2 regions of the Chryseobacterium sp. C-71 genome follow, and region 2 is predicted to be linked to the other one. Evidence: riboswitches for the same ligand, from Rfam matches in the RefSeq annotation. Region 2 holds a riboswitch; the other holds the start of a gene.

Region 1 (10,327 bases), 1.7 Mb from region 2:
TGTAAAAGTATCTGCAATGATTTTCTGAAGATGCTCGATCGGCATAGAGTTATCAATCTGTGGCTGCTCTCGCAAAGATCCCCACAAAATCGGGCTGATTTTATCCCTCAGTAAATTGTAATTCCAGATTAATTCGTCGGCTTTATCTTTTTCATCCAAAAATTCTTCTTTCAGAATATTCTCATAATTTTCTTTCCAGTCTTGAAGTTCTTTTTCAGAAAGCTCATCCAGCATTTTGATGGCAGCCATTGTTCGGTCAAGCAGGTCAATTGCAGCATCAGGCAATTTTTTACCTTTTGCATATCTTTTTGCCAGACGTACACATTCGGGAAGTGCCGATTTATCAACTTCGATACCGTGGTGCATTTTGTAACCATCCAGAAGAACATCAATCATTTTGACACAAGTTTGCTCATCTGGTTCGTTAACCGTTAAAACTTCGAAACGTCTGTTGAAGGCCTGTTCCGGTTCAATTATTTTTCTGTATTCTTCATGGGTGGTTGCTCCGATTACGGTAATTTCCCCTCTTGCCAATTCAGGTTTAAGGATATTTCCAATATTTCCAATGCTGCCTTTGGGATCTAAAAGTGCATGAATTTCGTCTATAAAAAGAATCGCTTTTTCAATCTTCTTGCACTCGTTGATTACTTTTTTCAAGCGGTCTTCAATTTCGCCTTTGTAAGAAGTCCCAGCCAATAAAGCTCCAGTGTCTAATTCTAGTAAAGTAGCATTTTTAAGCATTTCCGGGACATTTCCTTTAATGATTTCTGTAGCGAAACCTTCTACCAAAGCGGTTTTACCGACACCTGGTTCACCGATGATAATCACATTGGGTTTTGTTCTTCTACAAAGAATTTCCACCAGCATTCTCAGTTCTTTATCACGACCGATAATATTTTCTAAAGTACCTTGTCTGGCTTGAGCAGTTCGGTCTATGCAATAACTTTTAATCGAAGGAAAAGAATTGTCTGAATAGTCATTTCCATTAGAAAAGAGCGATGAAATTTCACTGTTTTCTGGTGAAGCATAAGGGGTATCTTTTCTGTATAAATTAAATATTTCGTGCTCTCTGAGAGGCAAAGATTTGAGTTGTTGTAAAGTAAAGGCAACCTGTGGTTTTACGATCGCCGTCAAAATACAGATTGGGGTAATCTCATCCAATCCCAATTTCAACCTGATGTCGTCAGCCTCTTCAAGAATCTGATCTACAAATTCGCCCTCACCTACTTCACTGGGAAGATGTGTTGTTTTGGGATAATCTTCGATGCGCACATCTGCCCATTCGTAGAAATATCCGGGATCTTTATCGATGTTTTTTAAGAATTCATTGAGTCCGATATCTTTATGCATTAAAGCCTGAAGAATGTGCGGACCGTCGTATGTCGCATTGTAATTCTCTCTCGCAATTGACTGGGCGATGTGAAAAAGTTGTTTTACTGTTTCGTTGGTAACTAATACTCCCATTTACTTTTCAATATTAATATTTGTGGTGACATTTTATTTGGTGTAACTAAAATAAGTTTTTTTTGTCAATCACTAAAATTAATAATGGTTTATTTGAGAGTGTGGGTGTTTTTGGAATCCAGTAATAATTTTACATCTAATTGTTTTGAATTTTAAAACTCCTTTTAATAAGATTTAATTTAAACTTAGCTTAAAAATTAAACTTCTCCTTACAAATATGCCTTTCTGTTTTTATTTTTTCTCCATTTTCACCTATTGAAAATTCAATTTTCTGACTGCATTCTTTGTGGTCATTTTCAAATTTAATGAAAATAACAGAACCAATTGTGACTACAAATATGCTGATGACCGTTAAGAAAATTGCTTTTTTTCATTCTGAAATAGAAATTTAGGTTTAAAATTTAAATCAAATATAAGACTTACTCTTATGTCTTAATAAATTTCCCCAAAAAATATTAAGCATAAAAAAACCGCATTGCTGCGGTTTTTTAGTATAATTTATACGAGGCGTAATTATCTACCCATATTTTTTAGTTGATCATACTGTTGCATATAACCGTCTACTCCTACAGTTGCAAGAATGAAAATAGTATAAATAAGCTGAATTGCTCCTAAGACAAGCCCAATAATACATAAAATTCTTCCAGTATTCAAATTACTAAAATCTGAATATTCTGATGGATTTTGATCATACAAAAGCTTATCACTTTTATATTTGTTTAATCCGATAAGTCCGCAGATAATACCTACTAAACCTGTACAACAACAAGTTCCAACGATTGACACGATTCCCAAGATTAGCACTGTTTGTGCGTTTGGCAGTTTTTGATTCATAATTTGATTTTTTTAATGTTTAATATTTTGATTTAAAAATAATGTTTATAAAAGTAAGAAAATACCATGATTAGTGAGTTAATAATTGCTAAAAATATTAAAATCTGACCATAATTTCTTTTTTTATCTATAAAATTGAGGGCTACAAAACCAAAAAACAAGAGCAAAGTATACACTGCTGGAAACATGTGGAATGCCTCGGTAAACTTACCATTAAAAACTAATACAATTGCCCTTTGGGTACCACATCCGAAACATTCTATCCCTAAGAATTTTTTGCTTGGGCATGGCAGCATATAGTCTTCAATCTTCATAATTTATTTTTGTGATTTTGATGAGGCTAAAATTAAGAAGAAATTTTCGCTCTGAGGTATTGATGTGGGAAAAAACTTTCTTCTTTCATTTCAAAAGAACCCTGAACCGCAATATATGGGTTTCTGAGGATCTCTCTTGCCACAAAAATAAGATCAGCTTCACCTTTTTGTAAAATTTCTTCAGCCTGAGAAGTTGAAGTAATCAAACCAACAGCTCCTGTTTTAACATCCGCTTCGTTTTTAACCTGAGAAGAAAACGGAACCTGATAGCCGTCAAAAACAGAAATTTTTGCACCATGAATATTTCCGCCGCTTGAAACGTCTACTAAATCGACTGAATGATTCTTTAAAATTTTAGCTAACACTACACTATCATTGATATCCCAGCCGTTTTCAGCATATTCAGTTCCGGAAATTCTTACAAAAAGTGCAACATTTTCATTCAATTCTTCATTTACAGCATCAACGATTTCCAATAAAAATCGGCTTCTGTTTTCAAAACTTCCGCCATATTCATCAGTTCGTACGTTTGAAAGGGGTGAAAGAAACTGATGAACCAGATATCCGTGGGCACCATGAATTTCAACCACATCGAAGCCTGCTTTGACCGCTCTTTTTGCAGCATCCTTAAAATTTCGAACCAAGTCTTTTATCTCTTCCACAGACAATTCATGCGGAATTCTTTCTGTCGGATGATACGGAATCGGGCTTGGAGCAATAGTTTCCCAGCCTTCTTCCAAAGAAATTTGTTTATTTTCCCAAGTTGAACCTTTTCTGCCTGCGTGAGCGATTTGAATTCCGATTTTTGAATCTGAGTTCTTGTGTACAAATTCTACGATTTTCTGAAGTTTTTCCACTTGTTCGTCGTTCCAGATTCCCATGCAGTGATTGGTAATGCGGCCACGAGGTTCTACGCCGGTAGCTTCCACCATGATTAAACCTGTTCCACCCTGAGCACGACTTCCGTAATGCACATAATGAAAATCATTAGCCAATCCGTTTTCGCAAGAATACATACACATTGGCGACATCACCCAACGGTTTTTCATCTCTACATTTCTAAATTTTATCGGAGTATATAACATTGAATTGAATTTTTAAAAGTTTAAAATTACAAATTTAGTATCGTAACAAAGATATTGCCAGCTTCCCTAAAAAGGATTACATTTATCGCCCTTTTTACGGCGACAAAATGAAAAAAGATATACAAATCGGTTACGAACATTTCACAAGCATCAGCGAACTGACTGAAACAGAAAAACTGCTTTTTGAAAAAGCAAAACAAGCACGTGAAAATGGCTACGCACCCTACTCCAACTTTTTGGTAGGATGCTCGGTTTTGCTGGAGAATGGAGAAATATACACGGGAAACAATCAGGAAAACGCAGCATTCCCATCAGGACTTTGTGCGGAAAGAACCGCTCTGTTTTGGATTGGCGCTAATTTCCCTAATGAAATCATCAAGAAAATATTCATTATTGGCGGACCGAGAGATTTTTCAGAAAAAACTCCGCCAATTCCGCCTTGTGGAGCGTGCAGACAAAGTCTGATGGAATATGAAACGAAGCAGAATGAAAATATTGATATTTATTTTTCAAATTTAAATGAGGAAGTTTTTAAGGTAAATTCTATTAAAGATTTGCTGCCATTTTATTTTGATTCGACGTTTTTGTAGGTTAAGGGTAAGATTAAGGCCAAAACTTGGGTTTAAAAATTGAGTGCAAAACCCATAGATTATGCAGATTTGCACAGATAAAATTGATCTTAAAAATTTAATTTAAAATTTTTGTGTGAGAAAATTCTCTCAATTGATGTTTTATAGAATTTTTAAAAAACCATTCTAAAAATTAACAATTTCTCATTGCCTCTTATTAATTAAAAACTTAAATTTGCACTGATTTAAAAAAGGGAATTCGGTGAAAATCCGAAGCAGACCCGCTACTGTAAGTGATGTTTTATTATATTAAGAAAACATACACAAGTCAGACACCTTTTTAAATTCATTATATAGATGAAGCTTTCGTGGAGTGAGGCGTAGTCGGTTTAAAAACCTATTTGTATCAAACAATTATAGGTTAATTCCTTCTATTCATTACATTCACAAAGCTACCACTAAGGCTTTATTAGAATTGAATGAATACATATTTTTACTCTGCTTCGCTGCTGTTTTTGTTGGCTACACCTGTTTCTCTTTTTTCACAAGAAAAAGAAAGTGACAGCATTCGTACAGAAACAATCAAGGCTCTTATCCTCAATATGAAACGTCAGGAAACCGGTGTTATTTCTTCACAAAAACTTTCCGGTGCCGAGCTTGAAAAACTGAACAGTACTTCTGTTGCAGATGCTGTGAGGTATTTTTCCGGAGTCCAATTGAAAGATTATGGCGGAATTGGCGGAATGAAAACCGTGAATATCAGGGCGATGGGAACACAGCACGTTGGTGTTTTCTACGACGGAATTGCACTTGGAAATGCGCAAAACGGAACGGTAGATTTAGGAAGGTTTTCTTTAGACAATTTAGAATCCATCTCATTGTACAATGGTCAGAAAAGTGAAATTTTTCAGTCTGCGAAAGACTTTGGTTCTTCGGGATCTATATATTTGAAAAGTAGAACTCCGGTTTTCACAGATTCAAAAAAAACCAATGTGAATCTTCACTTCCGTTCGGGATCTTTTGGAGTAATTAACCCATCAGTATTGCTTGAACAGAAACTTAATGACAATATAAGCGTTGCCTTGAGCACAGAATATCTTACCGCAAATGGCGAATATAAATTTCATCAGAGAGTTGCTTTACCCGATGGAAGCCTCGGTTGGGAACGCCAAGGTACAAGAACCAACGGTGATGTGGAAGCTCTAAGGGCTGAAGTAGGAGTTTTTGGTAAAATCAATAACGGAACATGGAAACTGAAAACCTATTATTATGATTCTGAAAGAGGAGTTCCTGGCGCAGTGACAAAAAACAATGATATTTTCTCGAGTAGACAATGGGATAAAAACTTTTTTGTACAAGGGAGTTTTGAGAAAGAACTTTCTACAAAATACAAATTCTTAATCAGCTCTAAATTTGCTGATGACTACACTCGTTATTATAATGGCAATCCTGGCGGAACACCTCTGTTTATAGATAATACTTATAAACAGCAAGAGGTCTACGTTTCTACGGCACACCAATATTCTCCTTACAAATTTTGGAAAATCAATTTATCGGTAGATTATCAATTTAATACTTTGGATGCCAATTTAAGACAGTTTGCATATCCCGAAAGAAATACAGAACTTGTGGCATTGGCTTCACAGTTTGATTTTAAAAAATTTAAAATACAGGGAAGCGTTTTAGGAACTTTTGTGCAGGAAAAAATAGAAAACACCTTATTTTCGACACCTCAAAACCGCTCTGAGTTTACGCCTACTATATTTGCTTCTTATCAGCCGTTTTCTGCAGAATTTAAAGTTCATGGTTTTTATAAGAGAATTTTCAGAATGCCAACTTTCAATGATTTGTATTACACGGAAGTCGGAAGTTCGCAATTGAGACCAGAATTTACCAATCAGTATGATCTTGGATTTACATTTAATAAAGATTTTAATTCAGGTGTTTTAAAAAATATCAACCTGATTGCTGATGCTTATTACAATCGTGTTCGGGATAAAATCATTGCTTATCCAAAAGGGCAACAATTCCGCTGGACGATGGAGAATTTGGGTGAGGTGGAAATAAAAGGAGTTGATCTTTCGGCACTGGCAATCTGGCTTCTTTCAGAAAATTTATTATTGAGCAACCGTTTTACTTATACTTTTACAGAAGCTTTAAATATTAGCAAAACCAATATTACTTCTTACTACAGGCATCAGATTCCTTACACCGCAAAGAATAATGCGAGTGCATTATTGGGTCTTACTTATAAAGACTGGCAGCTTAATTACAGTTTCGTCTACGTTGGCGAACGGTACAATATGTCTGAAAACATTCCGGTAAACTACGAACAGCCTTGGTACACCAGCGATATTTCCGGAACGAAAGAATTTAATATGAAAGACTGGAAATTCAGATTAGGCCTGGAAGTAAATAATCTTTTGGATCAGAATTACAGCGTTATCCAGAATTACCCAATGCCAGGACGAAATTACAGAGTCAGCCTGAGAGTAACCTTTTAATGAGATTCAGACATGAAAAAAATATATTTATTCTTAGTTTTCTTTTTAATTCTTACAACTCAGTCTTGTAGGGAAGATTATGATTACATTAACTATGGTGCAGTCTACACGGGAGTTCAGGAGCCGGAAGACATCAACATCAAAGGTCTTTATGTACTTAATGAAGGCAATATGGGAAGCAACAAAGCTTCGATTGACTTTTTTGATTATTCTACCGGAGTTTTTACAGAAAATTATTACAATGCCCAAAATCCTAATGTTGTAGGCAGTCTGGGAGATGTAGGTAATGATATTAAAACGTATAAGGATAAACTGTATGCGGTCATCAATCTTTCCAATTATATTGAAGTGATGGATGCCAAAACAGCTAAACACATTGGTGAAATCCAGATTCAGAACTGCAGATACATTAATTTTCATAAAGATTATGCTTACATTACATCTTACGGTGGTGCCGTGGGAGCATCACAACCTGGATATGTGGTAAAAGTAGACGTCAATACCCTGCAAATTGTCGGTAAGCTCTATGTTGGGAAACAACCCGACGAACTGGAAGTTGTAGGAGATAAATTATATGTTGCGAATTCCGGTGCATACAGTGGTCCTGATTATGATAATACTGTTTCTGTCATTGATCTGAATACTTTCACCGAGATTAAAAAAATACCTGTTGCCATCAATTTAAGTAAAATTAAAAAAGATGACACTGGAAAGCTTTGGATAACCTCTAGAGGAAACTTCGGAAATATTCCTCCAAAAACGTATGTTTTAAATCCTCAAAATGATCAGGTTATCAAAGAATTTAATATTCCTGTAAGTAATTTTTCAATTGTAGAAAACAGACTTTACTATATCAGTTATGAATGGACTTCGGGAGGAACTGTAAGCAGCTACGGAATCATTAATACTGACACGCTAGAAAAAACAAGCAGTAATTTCATAACAGACGGATCAGATACCAAAATTGTCATTCCATACGGCATTGCTGCAAACCCTGTCAATGGTGATATTTTTATTTCAGACGCTAAAGATTACACTTCTTCCGGCGAACTTTTCTGCTACAACAAATTCGGAAAATTAAAATGGAAAGTCAAAACTGGAGACATTCCGGGACATTTAACTTTTTTATACAAATAATTTAAAATAAATAATACAAAAAAAAATGAAACATTTTTACTCTAAATTTTTAAAGCTAAGTTTTGCATTGGCAGGCTTTGTATTGACATCTGCACAGTATTCGAACGGTTACATTGTTTCCAATGAAGGAAACTATAATGCAAATCCACCAAACGGAGAAATCTCTTACATTGATGCCAACAACAATATCACTAATAATGTTTATCATTTAGCCAACAATGGTGAGGCTTTGGGAGACATCTTGCAGTCTATTTATTTTAACGGAGATAAATCTTATTTAGTTTTAAATAATTCAAACAAAATAGTCGTTGCCAACAGGGCAAGCTTTGTAAAGTCTGCTGTAATTACCAGTAACATAGACAGACCAAGATCTACTACCATTGTCAACGGGAAGATTTTCACCACCAATGCTGGCGATTATGGTGATACAGTACATTTTGTTTCTGTGCATGATGCAACAACTTTAGCGTACATCACCAGCATTCCTTTAAGCGAAGAACCTGAAGAGATCGTTACCGTGAACGGAAAAGTATACGTGAATAAATCTTCTTACAGAGCAGGAAACAGTATTGAAGTGATCAATCCTACTACCAATGCAATTATGAGCACCATTACTTTAAGCGCTGGATTGCAGTCTATCACGGTTGTTGGAAACGATATTTTCGCTTTATGTACAGGATCTACAGGATCTATAGTTTATAAAATCAATACAACTACAGATACGGTGACAGCAAGTATAGCAAATACTTCCGTTGTACCACCATCTCAATATGAAGCACTAAAATTCACTTCAGAAGGTACAAAACTTTTGATTGCCGGAGGTACTAATGTATATTCTTTAAATACAGATTTAGCAACATTCAGCAGCACTCCTATTTTTACTACAACTCCAAGTACATTTAACGGAGATTTTTATGGTTTTGCAGCAATTGACGGGAAAATTTTTCAGGGAAATGCTAACGATTTCGGTCCTACTTCGACTTTAAATGTTTACAGCCAAACCGGAACTCTATTGAATACATTTACGACTACAATCGGTGCCAACAATGTTTATAAAAATGTGTTTACCCCAGCCAGTCTTTCAACAGCAGAAACAAAACTAAACAAGACCATTTCAATCTATCCAAATCCGGTATCAGACATTCTTTATATCAAAAATGCGAATGCTTCACAATATAAAATCGTTGATCTTTCAGGAAGAATTGTAAAATCTGGCGTTTACCAAAACGGAATTACAGTTTCAGACTTAAATAAAGGAAATTATATGATTCAGATTTCAGGTAAGAATGTTCAGCAAACTGAGAAATTCATCATCAAGTAATTTGATATAAAATTTAAATAAAATGAAAAATATATTCATCGCTGCTGCATTTCTTTCTGCTGACTTTCTAATGGCTCAAAGTTATGCTCCACAAGCCGGCGTTGCGGGGTCTACTGCAATTCCTGCTAACAGTTCGCTTTTTAAATCTTGGGCTACTGGTGCTACTGTATTGCGTGGTTACCAACAGATTAACAGTACCGTATCTGCAGTTGCTAATGCTGGTGTTGATGCTAATGCAACTGGAGCTTCTAACGGATCTATTGTAAGTCTGGGAGACGGTGGTAATGCTATACTCACTTTTGCAAAACCAATTACCAACGGAAGCGGCTTTGACTTTGCCGTATTTGAAAACGGATTTATGTCTGGCCAGTCCGGCAGAGCATTTTTAGAATTGGCTTTTGTAGAAGTGAGTTCAGACGGTATTAATTTCTTCCGTTTCCCTTCTCATAATCAATATCCTGCAAATTTCATTCAGAATACTACAGATATAGGAGGTTCGGGTTTTGCAACAATGGATGCGACATATCTTAATAATTTTGCAGGAAAATATACCTCTGGTTTCGGAACTCCTTTCGACATCAGCGATCTTCCGGACAACCCGCTTTTGAATAAAGAACAAATCACGCATGTGAAAATAATCGATGTTATTGGGACAAATATTGAGACCTACAGAACATACGACAGCTTTGGAAATGTTGCGATAGACCCTTTCCCAACTCCGGGCGGTTCTTCAGGATTTGATTTGGATGCCGTGGGTGTGATTAATGAATTTAATATATTATCAACAGCAGAAAATCAAAAGGCAGAAACCAAAATCATTCTTTACCCGAATCCTGCATCAGATTTCATTAAAATCAATACAAATAAGGATGTTGAAGTGAAAATCTACAGTGTAAACGGAGCTCTGGTAAAACAAGGAAAAACCATTAATAAAACATTGGATGTTTCAGATTTATCTAATGGAAATTATATCATTCAGATTGATAACAATTCCAATAAACAAAATCTGAAGTTGATTATCTCAAAATAAGATGAGTTTAAAATAATAAAAACCTCTTTCAAGATTATTTGAAAGAGGTTTTTTATTTTAGATTAAATC
Region 2 (10,327 bases):
GCTTTGCGGGTTCTCATCCACGGTAATAATATCAATGGAATGTCCGCCATTTGGGAAAACTTGATTAAAAGTCGCGATAATCATAAACTGATTAAAATCGATATTGGTTTCTGTAAAACCACCTGAAATATTATTAGAGGCATCTAAATTACTAAGGAGAGTATTCCATTGTGCAGAATTTGTAATGACCGTATTTTGCTGCGGAATATTATTTCCAACCAAATCACCTTTCCCGATCTGCTGTACGTTTATGGAAGTTTTATAATCAGTATTTTCTTCATTATCGTTACAAGAGTTTAAGATAAAGAAAACCGAACAAAAGAATAGAAGTAGATAATTTTTCATAATAAATAATTTTTTGGTTACAATTATAAGATGAAAAAAATTCAAAAGGTTGCAGCAAGTATATAAAAAAAGACTCAAATAATTTGAGCCTTCAGTATTTTTACTTTAAATATTATCTGTTAATGATGTTATTCGTCATGGTTGTATGATTAATCAACTGACCTTTTTCGTCACGTATTTCAATTTCAGAAACATGCATAGTCTTTCCTTTTCGTATAAATCTTGCAACCGCAGTTACGATACCATCTTTTTTGCTTCGTAAATGATTGGAATTGATATTTGTTCCCACTCCGAAATACTTGCTCCCATCAATGAAAATATTAGAAAGACTAGAGCCCATCGTTTCTGCTAAAACACAACTTGCGCCACCATGCATAATTCCGAAAGGCTGATGGATTTTTGGTGAAACTGGCATTGTTGCGGTAAGCGTTTCGTTCTCAAGATCGATGTCAATAAATTGTATATCAAGGGTCTTTGCAAAAGTTTCCTCGCCCCAATTGTTGATGAATTCTAAAATTTCTTCTTTTGTTTTGCCTTCTGTATCCATATTTTATATGAGTAATCGGTAATGAGTAATTTCGCTTCTAACTTCTAACTTCTAACTTCTAACTTCTAACTTCTAACTTCTAACTTCTAACTTCTAACTTCTAACTTCTAACTTCTAACTTCTAACTTCTGCATCGTTGCCTACAATGTTCGGATTCCAATTGGCTGGTATTTTCGGCCCGATGTCGTTTTTGATATAGTAATTTTGAATTTCTTCCATTATTTCGATAAAAGATGCAGTTTTTAATCTTTCATAGGGAATAGTGTAACCTAAGTAAACAATATTTCTTTTGAAATCTCCTGCCGCTAAAACGATAGGAACTTTTGCTGCCAGAGCCATGTGATAAAAGCCTTTTCTCCATTTCGGAACCCAACTTCTGGTGCCTTCCGGTGTGATTACTAAACTGAAATCATCTTTTTTAAATTCATTTGCAACAAAGTTGATTAAGTCGTTTTTTTGGCTTCTGTCGATACCGATACCTCCCAAACCTCGTACAAGAGAACCATACCAGGCTTTTGTATGAGCATCTTTAATGATGATTTTTAGTGGCTTTTCTAATGTCCAGTAAGCAAGATTTCCTAATATGTATTCCATGTTGTGAGTGTGTGGTGCTACAACCAGAATACAACGGTTCAGGCTGTTGACATCGCCTTGAATAACGACTTTCCAACCCAATATTTTTAATATCAATTTGCCTAATAGCTTTTTCATGAATTTAAATTTAAAACAAAAAAGTATAACCAATAATGGTTATACTCTACAAATATATTGAAATATTATGGCTCTTAAAATAATCTGCTGATTAAATCTGCGATTTTTACTGCAATTTCTAAAACTAATTGTACCATGATTTGATGTTTTTGTATTGGTTAAATTTTTTACGAATATAAGACTATTTTAGCATATAAACCACTTATTAATGAAAATTTTTGCTATTTATTTGAGAGTAGAAGGGTGTGGGTTTCAAACGGTTGCTCTACATCCACACCTTCCGCCACTCTCTCAAGTTTAATTATTTGGTTTTGATAGAATATTCTTTTTTTCCGTCTTTTATTTTGATGTCCACATCTTTTATTTTATCAATGTTCATCTTCATTGTATCCATAATCTTTTTGGCTTCATCTTTTTGATACTTCTTGCCGTTGATGATTACGCTGTCTCTGTCGCTATCGCTGTATTCTATGGTAGAACCGTTGATAGAGATTTTATTTTTCTCAATTGAAATATTGCCATTTTCATCGTCACCGTTGTCATCTTCCTCTTCATTATCGTTGATTCCGTTTCCGTCTGTATCTCCGTCAAAATTGATCCCGTCTTTCTTTAAAGGAATAACTACTGCATTCTGAGGAATTACCAATTCATAATCAATACTGTAATCTCTGAAACGGTGATCGTAAGGATATTTAATATAATTTGGAAGAATCACTTTGTTACCAACAATTTCTACAGGAACATTTGCATTAAGCGGAATATTGTATCCTTTCGCCTCCTTTTTAATAATTAAATAAGGGGTTTTGATATCTGCTTTTCTTGTAACATCTACATGTACCCAGTCTTTCTCGTAAACAGAGATTTTATCAGAAAAAAGATCATCGTCGTATGCAGTAAAGTTTTGCGGGATTGTTACACTTTTCATATCCACATAAATGGTATCAGATAAAGTATTGATGGCTACCTCTTCGGTGTCTTCCTTTTGTCCTTTCAGAAACATTTCTCTTTTTGCCATGCTCACTCCAAAATAAGTACCTAATGCTATAACCGCAAGAAAAAGAACTCCGATTACCCAGCCGATATTTCTCAATTTAGTTTTTGGAGAGAAAATTTTGATACTTAGCAAACTGAATAGTATTGCAGGAATCAATGATGCTATAATGATTAATGCAGTAAATACAGTGTACAACCCATCGTCATCAAAATAGAACTTCATCTCGTTAGCGCCAGGAAAGTCTGAATCTATTCCGAAAAGACCAAATAAGACAAATACTCCAATGATGCTTCCAAATGCAAAAAAGACAAATAATGCACCTATTAAATATTTTAGAATATTCCAAACACCGCTTCCTGCATTATTGATATGAGGTTTGTTTTCAATGTAAATTTCTCCGGCTCTGGTAGTAGTTTCATTCGCAAACTGTACAATTTTGCTCGATTCTTCTTTCAGGTTGTCAAAATTTAAAGGCTTTCCCTTCATTTTCAAAAAATCTGATGCGGTCTCTGCTTGCGGTAAAACAGCCCAAAGAATGAAATATAAAATAACTACTAAGAAAGATGATCCCGGTGCTACCCAAAGAAAGATAAATGCACCCACCCAGATTAATCTCATCCAAGTAATATCCATTCCTGAATAAGCGGCTAAACCTGCGCAAACTCCGGCAATCTTTTGTCTTTCAGGATCACGGAACAGTTGTCTTTTGTCAGTTTGTGTAGTTCCTGAGAAGTTATTTTTATTTGAGTTTGTATTTTTCTCAGAATAATAAGCTTCTTCCTGTTCTTCGATTTTTTCAGGAGAACCAATTTGAGCAATTACCTTTTCTACATCAGCATCGTTGATTACTTCACGTTTTCCTAAAGTATCTCTGAAGATTTCTACCATTCTGATTTCTATATCGTGCATTACCTCGTCTGCTTCCGAAGCCTCTAGTGAGCTTCTAAGAGCGTTAAGATAATCGCTGAGCTTTATATATGCGTGTTCTTCTATTGTAAAAGAAAAACCTGCGAGTCCTATTGAGAGTGTCTTGTTCATAGCTTTGTTTTTTTAAATTTTTTGAGTGATTTGGTTCACAGAATCTGTCAGTTCTTTCCAGGTATTTTGCAATTCAGCTAAAAAAGTTTTGCCTTTTTCTGTTATTTGGTAGTATTTTCTTGGCGGGCCTCCTGTAGATTCTTCCCATCTGTAAGAAAGAAATTCACCGTTTTTCAATCTTGTTAAAAGAGGGTAGAGGGTTCCTTCCACGACATCCAGTTTTCCTTTTTTCAGTTCATCTATTAAATCAGAAACATACATTTCGCGATTGTTGATAAGACTCAAAATACAGAATTCCAGAATCCCTTTTCGCATTTGCGCTTTGGTATTTTCAGTATTCATCTTTAGTAAGTTTTTGTTATTGAGTTATATAAAATCAGTTTTCAGTTTCTAGCTAGTTAAACCTTCTCTAATTCTACATTACAAAGATATGTAATTAAAATGGTAATATGCAATACAAAGTAGTGAAATTATTTTTAAAATTAATTTAAAGTATTGGTTTTCAGATGTATAAATTTTAAAATGATTTTGTGTTCTGAATTAATTTTATGAAAAAAGATATTTTGGAACCGAAATTTTATATTTTTGTCATATATTATGTTAAGTTGATGCTTAAAAAACAGCTAAAAATCATGAAGTACAAATTTTTCTACCTGTTAAGTCTATTTGGAACTTTATGTTGGGCTCAGAATCATTTTGAATTAAATGAAATCTCTAAAAATTATCATGTGAGCATTGATATAGCCACATGTAATGAAAAAGAATGTTTTGGGAAATCAACAATCACTTTAAATGGATAGGAAAACATCTGAAAAATTTCCAACCTTAACTTCAGAAAATTTTACTTTTACCATTGAATCAGATTCATTAAATTTAAAAAAGGTTGAATTTGATGAAGAGCCGCAATCTTTAATTTTTGAAGATTTTAATTTAGACGGTTTAGAAGATCTAGCTTTGATCAACAGATTTTCAGGAAACTTGATATATGATACTTATATTTTTGATTCCAATCAAAAACAGTTTTTAATGAATGAAGGAATGACAACTTTGGTAAAAGATAATTCAGCAATGTTTACCGTAGATTCTGAAAGAAAAAGATTGATTGTGTATTTAAAATCAGGATGTTGTTTATATATTACCAAAGAATATAATGTTATTCTGGAAAGAGATCCTTTAAAAATATATGAATTTGAAGAAGACACCAGAGATCGGGAAACAGTTATCACAAAGAAAAGTGAGTTTATAGATTACAAATGGTTCACAAAAACTACGAGATACCCAAGAGAAGTTTATTATAAAGAAACGAAAGATGAAAATACAGAAAGAAATTGATTTTATTTTGGCAATTGATGCTTTAAAAAATGTACAAAGAAGAAATTACAACGCAGACGATTCAAGAAGAGAAAATACTGCTGAACATTCCTGGCAAATTATCATTTTAGCTCAAATTCTATTTCCTTATGCTAAAAACAGAGCAGATATAGATTTATTGAGAGTCATCAGAATGCTTTCAATTCACGATTTGGTAGAAATTGAAGCGGGTGATACTTTCCTTTTTGATGAAGCTGCAATGGTGGGTAAATTTGAAAGAGAAAAATTGTCTGCTCAAAATATTTTTGGAATTTTAGATGAACCCATTCGTTCAGAATTTTTCAACCTTTGGCTGGAATTTGAAGAAGAACAAACTCCAGATGCAATTTTCGCTTGTGCTATCGATAGAATTATGCCTTTTATTCTCAATTCTCATACTTCCGGAAAAAGCTGGACTGAAGCAGCAATAACCGAAAAACAAGTAAGAAATATGCTCGAAAATGCCATCAGCAGAGCTTCTGATGAAATGGGTGAGGCTTTTCAGTTTTTAATGATTAAAAATCTTGAAACTGAAAAGGTTTTGAGATAAGTTTAAATTAATCTTAAAAACTTTGGTGTACAGATTGTTATATAGCTTAAAAAAATTATGCAGATAAAAGATTACAGCAGAGAAGAGCTAAACTATCATCAAAGTGAGAATAACTACACACTCTCAGTTCCTAAGAAATTTTTGAGTGCAAAAGATGTAAGGGTAAAGAAAAAAAATCCTGACGGAAGTTTTTCTGATGCCGATGTAGAAATCCGTGATGAAGAAAATAATATTTTGATTATCACGACAATTCCTATTGATATAAGATTGGAGATTTTAGTTGATGATTTATAACAATGAAAATATTCGCTTTGAAAATAGTTTCGGCGGGCCAAAGGCCCGCCGAAACCGCTCTGAATTTATAATATTTGAATTGGTTTCTTAAATTCATCAATGGCCACAAAAGTAAAATCACCTACAATAGCTTTTTCCCTTTCATAAGAATACATTTGCTCAGTATAGATTTCGACATTCACTTTCATACTGGTTTTTCCGACATAAATTACTTTCCCGATTAATTCAACAATCGTCCCGGCAGGAATTGGTTTTTTAAAATCAATTTTATCACTGCTTACTGTTACCACTCTTTTTCTTGCAAAACGGGTAGCGGTAATAAAGGCAACTTCATCCATCAGCTGCATTGCAGTACCTCCGAAAAGGGTGTCGTAATGATTGGTGGTATTTGGAAAAACCGCTTTAAAGATTCGGGTCTCGGAAGCTTCAATTCTTTCTTCTGTAGTCATATTTCATTATTAAATTAAAGCGAAAATGAAATATATTGAAACAAACAGAAAGATCAGGAACAAGAAATTCCTGAGATAAACCATAAGATCAACAAACTTCAAATCGCGAAAGTTTTTTGTCTAAAGAAATAGGCAGGTCTCCTGACTTGTAACATCTTTATTTCCTTCCCATGCCTTTTGCACAGTGGATTTTAATAAAGACTTCTGTTACTTTACAGTTGCGCGACAGTTCGTGATTTTCACACGATTCCCTTTTCATCTGCGGTTAGGCAGAACCAATTTCCTGAAAACTATAAGCAAATAGTATAAGACCAAAAGCTTAATACTTTTCGGGTGTAAAAATAATGATAAATACTTAACTATTCGGGATTTTTAAAAATAATCTGGCTGATTACTTTTCCTTCTTTGATGGTCCATAGTGTGGTGTACCTATTCGCTCCCGAACCATTGATCATATATAGAAAAATATGGTCATTATCGATTGATGTTACCCCAATGTTCTCAAAATCCATGGTTGGCTGAAACATATTTTTAATTGCTTCTCGTACAAACACAGAACCTCTTCCGGGTTGCTGCACTCTGATCGATTTTATTTCGGTCATTCCCTCAGGCAATTCTTTATCGATTCCCCACGGTTTTACTTTGTCGATGGTTGCAATATTTCCGTCAGCATCTTTTACCTGTTTACGGAAACCTGCATTAGAAGGATAAATGTCAATCACCACTTTACTTCTTTGTGCTGTAGGGATTTTAGGATTGCTGTTGTCGGTGAAAATCAATGATTTTCCGTTCTTAGATTTTGATGGCGTGTATTGTGGAAGCTGATCAATAAAGGCAATACGGTTCTTGTTGACCATGCCTTCTTTAGTAAGGCTGTCGTATCGTACGAAAGGTTTTTCTATTTCTGCTTTTTCAGGATATTTTATCCAAATCCATTCTGTTTCGCCGGGAGCTGGTTTTACATAAACAAAAACATCACCTCTTTTCATTCTGATTTTGTCGACGATTTTACGGTAATCTTCTTTGTGTACACGTACCATCGCATAACCTTCCTCAGCTTTTACCACACCAAAAGGAACTTTGTTTTGTGCAAAAATCAACGAAAAAGAAAATATGCTGAATACCGATAGATAAATTGCTTTGTTTATAAAAGTCATTATAAAGAATATTTATAGCTCAAAGATATAAATTAAATATTTTTCGGAAGATAATTAAGAGCCTGTTTAAATTTTATACAATAAATTTTTTATGGCAGATAATTTGACCATATTTTCTGAATTTTCCATTAGCAGTTCATAATTCCTGCACAATCTTCGGTCGTTATCAAACCAGGAAAAAGTCCGTTCAATAATCCATCTTTTAGAAATGGGTTTAAACTCCCATTTCTTTTCATCACTTCTCATGACCACATTGATCAAATAACCAAATTTATTTTTCACCTGTTCTGTGATTTCTCCTCTATAACCGCCGTCCGCAAGAATAATCTTCACCGGACTTAAGAAATACGCCAAAGTTCTCATGAGAAAATCTACAGCTTTACTGTCATGAATATTGGCTACAGTAACCATTATTGCTAATAAAAATCCGTTTTTGTCAACCACCACATGTCTTTTAATGCCTTTTACTTTTTTGTTCCCATCAAAACCATTTAATGAACGATTGTTTCCCCATCTTACACTTTGACTATCCATTATGCCTAGACTTGGTTCTCTATTTTGATTTAGTTTTAATCTGACTGTTTCTCGTAATTTCGAAAGAAGCAGATCAAAATCCTCTGCATTTGCCCATTTGCTGTAATAATAATAAACCAACTCCCATTTGGGAAAATCACCAGGCAACATCCGCCATTGACATCCGGTTTTCACTAAATACATAATGGCGTTCCAAATGATTCTTAAATCATATTTTCGTTTTCTATTATTGAGGTTCAAAGTCTTTTTTATAAATTGCCACTGATTGTCAGAAATGTTTGTAGAGTAGTGTTTCAATGTAGCTTAATTGATTAGTTACCAACAAGTTACGAAAAATAAAACACATAAACAACTGACAATCAATTTTTTATACGTTTATTTTATAAAGATAAACGCCATATAACTTTTTCTAATTTAATTTTTAAACAGGCTCTAAACCTTTTCAATTCTGTTAAATCTTTTATGGGTTTCAAATAAGAATCAGATAACAAATATACCTCGTCAGAAATGTCTAAAACATCTTGGTATAAATGATCAGAAATGATAAAACCTTTGAACTGTGACTGTTCTTTAATCAAATCTTTTACTATTGAAACAATTTTCGGAGAAAGACTATGAAATGGCTCGTCAAGTAAAATAAATTCTGCTGACGAATATATAATGAGTAAAACTTCTAAAAGTCTGAGCTCGCCGCCTGATATTTTGTTGGGTGTTGTATTAATGATAGGTTTAATTAGAATTGAATCTATAAGTTTTTGAAAATTCTCTTCATTACAGAATAGCTTAATTAAATTTTCAATTTTTACATTTTTAGGTAAAAAAGAATATTGTGGCAAATAGGCAATTCTATTTTTTCTGTCAAACTGGTTTTTAAGAATAATATCATTAAATTTAATGTATTGGGTGTCACTTTTCACTTTCCCGAAAATAATCTGAAATAATGTTGATTTACCACATCCGTTTCTGCCTAAGATGCTTGCTATTTTACCAGTTTCACAAGACAAGTAAACATCTTGTAAAATTTTTTTTTCACCGAATGATTTTGTGATGCTGTCAATATGAAGTATACTCATAAAAATACTGATATTGTTTTGATGATGAATCCAAAAGACAGCGTAATTGCCCATAAAAAAGTTTGTGAAAACCCGAAGTTTGCATAAAAATGATATTCATTTTTCAGTCTCATTTCATAAATAAAAAAATGCATCAAAGGAAAAATTAATAAAAAACATAATCCAAAACTTTTATAGCTCATACCTGCTACAAAATTGAGAAATAATGAAAACAAAACTGCAGGAAGGAGCAATTTTTTGTAAAAGATCCAAATAACTTTGAAATTTGTCATCATTATATAAAAATAATTCTATTTATTACACATATCAACTTGTGCTTAATGAAAAAAAGCAAAACTATACTTAGTTTTGCTTTTTTCGATATATACAAAAGTTTGGTGCGAGCATTTAAAATACACTAGCAAATCCGTCATCTAGGATTAATGATGATTAAAGAATCGATACCTTTAAAGTGAGTGCCGCTTCTTGGAGGGTCATTCGGCATTATCACAAGAATGGAATCTTCTTTCATCATTAGAGTTGTACTGTCAGAAAATCTTGCTTTCTCAGAAAGCTTCATACTATTAATGACTTTGCTATCAAGATAACTTTCATCCTGTATGTCTTCGTCTGTACGACAAGATACTGCTGATAAAACTGCTAAGGATAAAAAACTTAGAAAAAATATTTTTTTTATCATGACGTAATCTTTTTAATGTAGTTTTAATTTCTACTACAAATATATTGACGAATATATAGCAAACCTAAACAATAGGGGTTAAATTTACCAGTACACTGTAACAATTTATAAATATTTACGTGAATAAAGATGTTTAATGCTTTGAAAACCATTTTGTTATAGGTATTTTTGTCGTGCGATATTATTTTATCTAATAGGTTGTGATAGTAGATGATTTTCCTTACTTTTGGTTATGTTTTACACAGATAAAGATGTAATGGTAAAAAAAAATTTTTCTTTATTTTTCTGCTTGATCCTGTCTTTTTTGTTTGCACAGGATTTTCATTCTGATCTAAGGAAAAAATACTGGAATTATGATGAGAATGATGAGCAGGCTTTTGCTTATATTAATCAGTCAATTAATCAATCAAAGATAGATAATAATTTTTCTGAGCTTTTTCAAGGATATAAGGATGCAATTTATTTTTCTAAAGAAAATAAACTAAAGTATGCAGACAGTGCTATAGCAGCTGCGAAGCAATCACAAAATTCAGATCTCATTGGCGATTCGTACTTAAGTAAAGGTTCTATATATTATTTCAACCACAGAAAGTTTCAGTTAGCACT

What was found. A riboswitch is a leader RNA that binds a small molecule or an ion and turns the genes downstream of it on or off. The one in region 2 is predicted to bind cobalamin.
Region 1: another riboswitch for cobalamin. It lies ahead of LNP04_RS05805 (TonB-dependent siderophore receptor); the one in region 2 lies ahead of LNP04_RS17650 (acyl-CoA thioesterase).

The regions. Positions count from the first base shown of each region.
Region 1 is NZ_CP087131.1:1,279,512-1,289,838, forward strand. It holds gene LNP04_RS05780 (ATP-dependent Clp protease ATP-binding subunit) at 1-1,464, opposite strand, end outside; gene LNP04_RS05785 (CCC motif membrane protein) at 1,978-2,298, opposite strand; gene LNP04_RS05790 (DUF2752 domain-containing protein) at 2,331-2,612, opposite strand; gene namA (NADPH dehydrogenase NamA) at 2,645-3,697, opposite strand; gene LNP04_RS05800 (cytidine deaminase) at 3,805-4,287, shown strand; cobalamin riboswitch at 4,473-4,625, shown strand; gene LNP04_RS05805 (TonB-dependent siderophore receptor) at 4,746-6,770, shown strand; gene LNP04_RS05810 (YncE family protein) at 6,783-7,907, shown strand; gene LNP04_RS05815 (T9SS type A sorting domain-containing protein) at 7,933-9,228, shown strand; gene LNP04_RS05820 (T9SS type A sorting domain-containing protein) at 9,251-10,258, shown strand.
Region 2 is NZ_CP087131.1:3,799,829-3,810,155, forward strand. It holds gene LNP04_RS17610 (protease complex subunit PrcB family protein) at 1-345, opposite strand, end outside; gene LNP04_RS17615 (PaaI family thioesterase) at 458-892, opposite strand; gene LNP04_RS17620 (1-acyl-sn-glycerol-3-phosphate acyltransferase) at 1,007-1,603, opposite strand; gene LNP04_RS17625 (PspC domain-containing protein) at 1,905-3,635, opposite strand; gene LNP04_RS17630 (PadR family transcriptional regulator) at 3,648-3,977, opposite strand; gene LNP04_RS17635 (XAC2610-related protein) at 4,428-4,967, shown strand; gene LNP04_RS17640 (HD family hydrolase) at 4,945-5,535, shown strand; gene LNP04_RS17645 (hypothetical protein) at 5,593-5,829, shown strand; gene LNP04_RS17650 (acyl-CoA thioesterase) at 5,895-6,278, opposite strand; cobalamin riboswitch at 6,392-6,573, opposite strand; gene LNP04_RS17655 (hypothetical protein) at 6,638-7,435, opposite strand; gene LNP04_RS17660 (IS5 family transposase) at 7,502-8,266, opposite strand; gene LNP04_RS17665 (ATP-binding cassette domain-containing protein) at 8,350-9,042, opposite strand; gene LNP04_RS17670 (hypothetical protein) at 9,452-9,721, opposite strand; gene LNP04_RS17675 (helix-turn-helix domain-containing protein) at 9,954-10,327, shown strand, end outside.